DNA from 3 places in the Streptomyces sp. NPDC014991 genome. Region 3 is predicted to be linked to each of the others. Evidence: riboswitches for the same ligand, from Rfam matches in the RefSeq annotation. Region 3 holds a riboswitch; each other region holds the start of a gene.
What was found. A riboswitch is a leader RNA that binds a small molecule or an ion and turns the genes downstream of it on or off. The one in region 3 is predicted to bind cobalamin.

Region 1 (2,251 bases), on a different contig from region 3:
CCGGGTCCACGAGCAGGTGGCCGTCCCCAGCGGCGGGGCACGGCTGGTCTGGCCCAACCTCGGCCTGGAACATCCCGCCTACTCACGTGAGCAGGTGACCCAGCCGTCCTTCGTGAGCAGACGGCTCATGCCGTCGCTCGCCCATCTCTCCGTCATCGCCCGGGGCAGTGACACGGCCTGGGAGCGGGCACGGCAGGCCTCGTACCGGGCCGGGGCACGCAGAGCGGCCGAACGGCTGTCGCGCGCACAGGCCGCCGGGGACACGACCGCCGAGCTCGAGGCGCTGAAGGAACGCGCGCGGCAGCTGGAGGAGGACGCCAGGTCGTGGGAGGACATGGCCCAGAGCTGTATGGAGGAACGTGACAAGGCGCAGTCCGAGGCCGCCGCGGCCGAGACGCTGCGCCAGGACCGGGACTACTGGAAGAAGCTGTACCTGGACCTGTCGCGGGGCGGGGCCGGGCAGGCGGCCGAGCCGGACGTCTGGCACGGGATCCCGGTCCTGGGCACGGACGCCGTGCCCACCTTCGAGGCTCTCGCCAGGACGTCGGAGGAGCGCATCGTGTTCACGGTGCGGGCGGCGCGCGCGTGGAAGGCCTCCCAGTACCCGTATCCCGAGGAGATGACCGACCAGCTGATCGCCCTCGCGCAGGCCGCGATGGACCTGTACACCAAGCCCGGCAAGCGGCCCAGACTCGACCAGTGGTTCTACGACCACCACGGGCTGAGGTTCGCGAACAGCGACGAGAAGCTCAGCAAGAACAAGGACAAGCGCTACTTCATGTTCGAGCACAAGCGCCGGGACGGGCTGCCGCACATCAAGGTCCGCGACGCCGTGTCGCCCAACGAGGCCGGACGCATCTACTTCGCCCTGGACCCCGAGGGCAAGCGGCTGATCGTGAACCATGTGGGGCTGCACCTGTGACCCGTGCGGCCGGGGCGGCCGTCGAGGGCGTCATCGCCGCAGGCGGGTTCGACGAGGGTGTCGTCGGGGAGGGGGGCGTGCGTCCGAGGGGGCGTACGCCGGGCGCCGCGGGCGCCGGCACCCGGCCGTCCGCCCGCCCGCGGTGCGCTCTTGGCCGGGCGGGCACCACGCGGTACTGTCCGTCCGACATCGACGACGGTCGACGGAAGCCGGTGGGAGTCCGGCACGGTCGCGCCACTGTATGCGAGAGCCTCCGGGTGTTCGTGAGTCAGACCCGTGGCCGTCGTCCTGTGCACCACCGAGATGGGACGCGAACTCCCAGAGGAGGTCCTGCCATGGCGCAGACCGTCGCCCGGCCGACAGCCACCCTCCCCGCCGTACCGGCCAAGCTGCCGCTGAAGGCCATCGCCCCGTGGGCGGTCTTCTTCGGCATCCTCATGCTCGTCCTGCTGTACTTCGTCGGCGCCGAACAGGGCGCCACCTCCGTGCTCGACGGCACGGACGTCCACGAGTGGGTGCACGACGCCCGCCATCTGCTCGGCTTCCCCTGCCACTGACGCGAGGGACGCCCCCACCCATGAACTCCGCGACGGTGAGGAACCTCCTCGTGCGGGGCATGCTCGCCGGCCTGGCCGCCGGCGTGCTCGCCCTGCTCACCGCCTACTTCCTCGGCGAGCCGAGCGTCGACAGCGCGATCGGCTTCGAGGACGCTCACTCCCACACGCACGGGACGGAAGTCGTCCCGCGCTCGGTGCAGTCCACCGCCGGCCTCGCCACCGGCGTCCTCGTCTACGGGGTCGCGTTCGGCGGCATCGTCGCACTCGCCTTCTGCTTCGCGCTCGGCCGCGTCGGCCGTTTCTCCCCGCGGGCGACCGCGCTGCTGCTGTCGGGCTGCGCGCTGCTCGCCGTGTACGTCGTGCCGTTCCTGAAGTACCCGGCCAACCCGCCGTCGGTCGGCGACCCCGGCACCATCGGCGAGCGGACCGGCCTGTACTTCCTGATGATGCTGCTCAGCGTGCTCCTCGCGGTCGCCGCCACCCTCCTGGGCAAGCGACTCGCACCCCGGCTGGGCACCTGGTACGCCACCGTCGCCGCGGTGGCCGCCTTCGTCCTCGTGACCGCCCTGGCCTACGCCTTCCTGCCGGCCGTCAACGAGGTGCCGAAGGACTTCCCGGCCGCCCTGCTGTGGCGGTTCCGTCTCTCCGCGCTGGCCGTCCAGGCCGTCCTGTGGGCCGGTTTCGGCCTGCTCTTCGGCGAGTTCGCCGAACGGCTGCTGCGCCCGGAGCCCGTACCGTCCGGCACCGGGCGGTCGGTCGCCGCGCCGCACCG
Region 2 (2,251 bases), on a different contig from region 3:
CGCAAGGGCGGTGTGGTCCGCTGGTCCACCGCGACCCGCATGTTCGTCGCCTGGGCGCTCACCCTCCCGGCCGCCGCGCTGGTCGGCGCGGGTGCCGAGTCCGTCACCGACCTCGGTGACTGGGGCACCGCCGCCGTCGCCGTCTTCCTCGTCGCCTCCAGCGCCGCGATCTGGAAGTTCTCCCGCCGCGAGGTCGTGGACCACACGAACGTGGTGCACGAGACCGGCGAGCCGGCCGGTGTGGTCACCACCGCCATCGCCGCCGTCACCCCGCCCCCGGCCGGCCCGGTCGCCATCGACCTGGACCTCACCTTCCCGCGGCAGGCCACCAGCCCGGCCCCGGCCGCCGAGCCCGCTCCCCCGGCAGCCCCGGCCGCCACCGTCTGAGCCCGGTCACCCCGGTTACCGAAGGAAGCATCCCCATGAAGATCGACTGGGCGGCCCTCGGCTCCGTCTTCGGAGTGAGCCTCGTGGCCACCGTGGGCCTGGTGACCCTGTTCACCATCGGCATCGCGGGCCTGAACCGGCGCGAGAAGGCCGTTGCGCAGGGCGGCACCGCCGGCCTCGCCGTCACCGGCGCCTACCTCTGCTTCGCGGCCTGCGCGGCTGCGGTGGCGTACGGCATCCACCTGGTCGTGGCCAAGGCCTGACCCGGACTCCCTCACAGGCTCCCCCGCACCGGTCGTGCGGGGGAGCCTCCGTCATGTCCCCGCCCGGCCCGCACATCCCGCGAGGTGTGGGGATCGGCACACTCTCCCCACGCAGGTCAACGGCAAGTTGACGGCCCTTCCGGGTGCGTGGTGGACTGCCCAGGCCATCTACGGCGGCAGAAGAGGAAGCCGGTGCGAATCCGGCGCGGTCCCGCCACTGTCACCGGGGAGCGATCCCCGGGAGCCAGGAACTCTCGCCGCCGATTCACGTCGAACCAGGGCGCGGACACCCTGAGTGAGGACCTACAGCGACATGCTCGGCTGCCCAGCGAGGACCCGTACCCGGACCGCTCCCCTCCCCACGGCCGGCTGAGCCGATGGGTGCCGATCGCACATACGCGTACGGCGCCGCCGCCGGCCTCCTCGGTGACCTGCTCCTCGGCGATCCGCGCCGCGGGCATCCGGTCGCCGCGTTCGGCCGGGCGGCCGGAGCCGTGGAACGCGCCCTGTGGCACGACCACCGCGGCTGGGGTGCCCTGCACACCGTCGTGTGCGCCGGCGGCGCCGTCGCGCTGGGCGCGTCGGCCGCACGCGCCGCACGCCCCCGTCCCGCCGTCTCCGCCGCGCTGACCGCCGCCGCCACCTGGGCCGTCGTCGGCGGCACCTCGCTCGCCCGCGAGGCGCGCACCGTCGGGCGCGCGCTGGAGGCCGGGGACGTCGACGCCGCCCGGGCCCGGCTGCCCCACCTGTGCGGCCGGGACCCGCAGGCGCTCGACGCCGACGGCATCGCCCGGGCCGTGGTCGAGTCGGTCGCCGAGAACACCTCCGACGCCGTGGTCGGCGCCCTCGTCTGGGGCGCCGTGGCCGGCGTCCCGGGGCTGCTCGGATTCCGGGCGGTCAACACCCTGGACGCGATGGTGGGCCACAGGTCGCCCCGCCACCGGCGCTACGGCTGGGCCTCCGCCCGCCTCGACGACGTCGCCGGCTGGCCCGGGGCCCGGCTCACCGCCGTACTCGCCACCCTCGCCGGACCCGATCCGCGCGGTGCCGCGCGGGCCTGGCGGGCCGACGCCTCCCGGCATCCGAGCCCCAACGCCGGTCCCGTGGAGGCCGCGTTCGCGGGCGCCCTCGGCGTACGGCTGGGCGGAACGCTCTCCTACGGCGGCCGGGTGGAACACCGGCCCGTGCTCAACGGCGGCACCGGACGACCGGTCCGGGTCACCGACATCGACCGGGCCGTACGGCTCTCCCGCCGCGTCGGCCTGCTCGCGCTCGGCACCACGCTCGCCGCGCGCGGCCTGATGAAGGGACGTGGGAAGTGAACGGGGGTCTCCTCGTCGCCGGCACCACCTCCGACGCCGGCAAGAGCGTCGTGACGGCCGGGATCTGCCGCTGGCTGGTCCGCCAGGGCGTGAAGGTGGCGCCGTTCAAGGCGCAGAACATGTCGCTGAACTCGTTCGTCACCCTCGAGGGCGCGGAGATCGGGCGGGCGCAGGCCATGCAGGCGCAGGCCTGCCGGGTCGAGCCCACCGCGCTCATGAACCCCGTACTGCTCAAGCCGGGTGGCGAGCAGAGCAGCCAGGTGGTGCTGCTCGGCAAGC
Region 3 (2,251 bases):
CAGGCCGAGCCGGTGCGCCTCGGCGACCAGGGCGCCGAAGTCGTCCAGGGTGCCCAGGCGCGGGTCGACGTCCCGGTGGTCGGCGACGTCGTAGCCGCCGTCGGCGAGTTCGGAGGGGTAGAAGGGGCTCAGCCACAGGGCGTCCACGCCCAGCGTCGCCAGGTGGTTCAGGCGCTGGGTGATGCCCCTCAGATCGCCCAGCCCGTCGCCGTCGGCGTCGGCGAAGCTGCGCGGATAGACCTGGTAGATGACGGCCTGCCGCCACCAGTCGGGGTTCCTGGACGAGAGGTCTGCCATGCGGGCTCCCATGGACGGACGACGGTACGGACCCTGTATCTGTCCACATTGCCCGGAAAGGGAACCTTCCTCGAGGCCGGTCAGAGGGCGCAGTGCTCCAAAAGGCCGCGTACCTGCGCGTCCACCACCCGGTAGCGCACCACGCGTCCCTCCTTCTCCCCCGCCACGACCCCGGCCGCCCGCAGCAGCCGCAGCGCCTGGGAGACGGCGGGGTCGTTCATGCCGGTGGCGATCGCGAGGTCGGAGACGGCGAGCGGACCGGTGCGGTGCAGGGCGAGCAGCAGCGCGAGCCGGTTGGGGTCGGCCAGGAGGGAGAAACGGCCGGACCAGGTGCGCAGGTGATCCGCGTCGCCGATGGCGGCGATCGCCTCGCACACCCGGTGACCGTCGATGGTGCGACGGTCGGCTCGGTCGGCAGGCACGAGATGCATGACGCCATCCTCGCAGGCACCGATGTGATCTTGAATACCTGCGCAGGTGCGCAGCTATGCAGAGAACCGCACGCCCCTCTACGGTGGGCGGGCCGTGGTGCTCGGGAAGTCGATGCAAGGTCGACGCGGCCCTCGCCACTGTGATCAGGGAGTTCCCGTTCCGTCCGGCAGCCGCCGGGCCACTGGTCGTACGCGACCGGGAAGGCAGGAACGGCGGACGTGGACCTGTAAGCCAGGAGACCGGCCACGGCAGCTCACGAAGTGATCCACGAGGTGCTGGAGCGTGAACCTGATGACCGACGCCGCGTCTTTCCGCTGGCGACGTGAGGACACCGTCAAGACGGCGGGACTGCTGGCGGTGATAGTCGCCCTGCACGTCGTCGCCTTCGGGATCCTCTTCCTCCTCGTCGCCCCCGAGCACTACCGGGTGGGCACCGACGTCTTCGGCGTCGGGCTCGGCGTCACCGCCTACACCCTCGGCATGCGGCACGCCTTCGACGCCGACCACATCGCCGCCATCGACAACACGACCCGCAAGCTGATGGCCGACGGCAAACGGCCCGTGTCGGTGGGCTTCTGGTTCGCGCTCGGCCACTCCAGCGTCGTCGTCCTGCTGGCGCTGCTGATCGCGGGCGGCACCTCCCTCGCCGGGAAGGTCATGAACGAGGGATCCAGCACCCACCAGGTGCTCGGCGTCCTCGGGACCACCGTCTCCGGCACGTTCCTCTACCTCATCGCGGCCCTGAACCTGGTCGCGCTGGTGGGCATCCTCAAGGTGTTCCGCGCCATGCGCGCCGGGGCGTACGACGAGAAACAGCTGGAACGGCACCTGGACTCACGCGGCTTCATGAACCGGCTCCTCGGCCGGCTCACCAAGTCCGTGTCCCGTCCGGGCCAGATGTACCCGCTCGGCTTCCTCTTCGGCCTCGGCTTCGACACGGCCACCGAGGTCACGCTGATGGTGATGGCCGGCTCCGGCGCGGCGGCCGGCCTGCCCTGGTACGCGGTCCTCTGCCTGCCGCTGCTCTTCGCCGCCGGGATGAGCCTGTTCGACACCCTCGACGGCACGTTCATGAACTTCGCCTACCAGTGGGCGTTCTCCAACCCCGTCCGCAAGGTGTTCTACAACCTCGCCATCACCGGCCTGTCCATCGCCGTCGCCCTCTTCATCGGCACGATCGAGCTGGTCGGCGTCCTGCACGAGAAGTTCGACCTGCACGACGACCTCACCGGCTGGGTCGCCGGCCTCGACCTGGACAACGTCGGCTACCTCATCGTCGGCCTGTTCGTCGTCGTATGGGCGGCGGCGCTGGCGTACTGGCGGTTCGCCAGGGTGGAGGAGCGCTGGTCGGAACGGGTGCCGGCCACCGCCGACTAGGGTCTTTCGTTCGGATCGGGCCGGATCGGGGCCCGCGAGCCCGGCATGATCCGAACGAGAGGGCCTAGCGGCCGACCGTCTCCAGGTACAGCTTCACGTACCGGTCCACGTCGACCTCCAGGGCCACGTCCACCAGGGCGTGTTC

Region 1: it holds a riboswitch for cobalamin, as region 3 does, so the genes downstream of both, ACF1BE_RS09460 (CbtB-domain containing protein) here and ACF1BE_RS05510 (HoxN/HupN/NixA family nickel/cobalt transporter) in region 3, are expected to answer to the same signal.
Region 2: it holds a riboswitch for cobalamin, as region 3 does, so the genes downstream of both, ACF1BE_RS30890 (cobalamin biosynthesis protein) here and ACF1BE_RS05510 (HoxN/HupN/NixA family nickel/cobalt transporter) in region 3, are expected to answer to the same signal.

The regions. Positions count from the first base shown of each region.
Region 1 is NZ_JBIBVY010000004.1:203,521-205,771, forward strand. It holds gene ACF1BE_RS09455 (hypothetical protein) at 1-922, shown strand, start outside; cobalamin riboswitch at 1,085-1,219, shown strand; gene ACF1BE_RS09460 (CbtB-domain containing protein) at 1,258-1,479, shown strand; gene ACF1BE_RS09465 (CbtA family protein) at 1,500-2,251, shown strand, end outside.
Region 2 is NZ_JBIBVY010000027.1:50,565-52,815, forward strand. It holds gene ACF1BE_RS30880 (anion permease) at 1-387, shown strand, start outside; gene ACF1BE_RS30885 (hypothetical protein) at 423-650, shown strand; cobalamin riboswitch at 785-927, shown strand; gene ACF1BE_RS30890 (cobalamin biosynthesis protein) at 1,028-1,972, shown strand; gene ACF1BE_RS30895 (cobyric acid synthase) at 1,969-2,251, shown strand, end outside.
Region 3 is NZ_JBIBVY010000002.1:331,755-334,005, reverse strand. It holds gene ACF1BE_RS05520 (glycoside hydrolase family 13 protein) at 1-297, opposite strand, end outside; gene ACF1BE_RS05515 (ArsR/SmtB family transcription factor) at 378-728, opposite strand; cobalamin riboswitch at 807-992, shown strand; gene ACF1BE_RS05510 (HoxN/HupN/NixA family nickel/cobalt transporter) at 1,021-2,106, shown strand; gene ACF1BE_RS05505 (nucleoside hydrolase) at 2,171-2,251, opposite strand, start outside.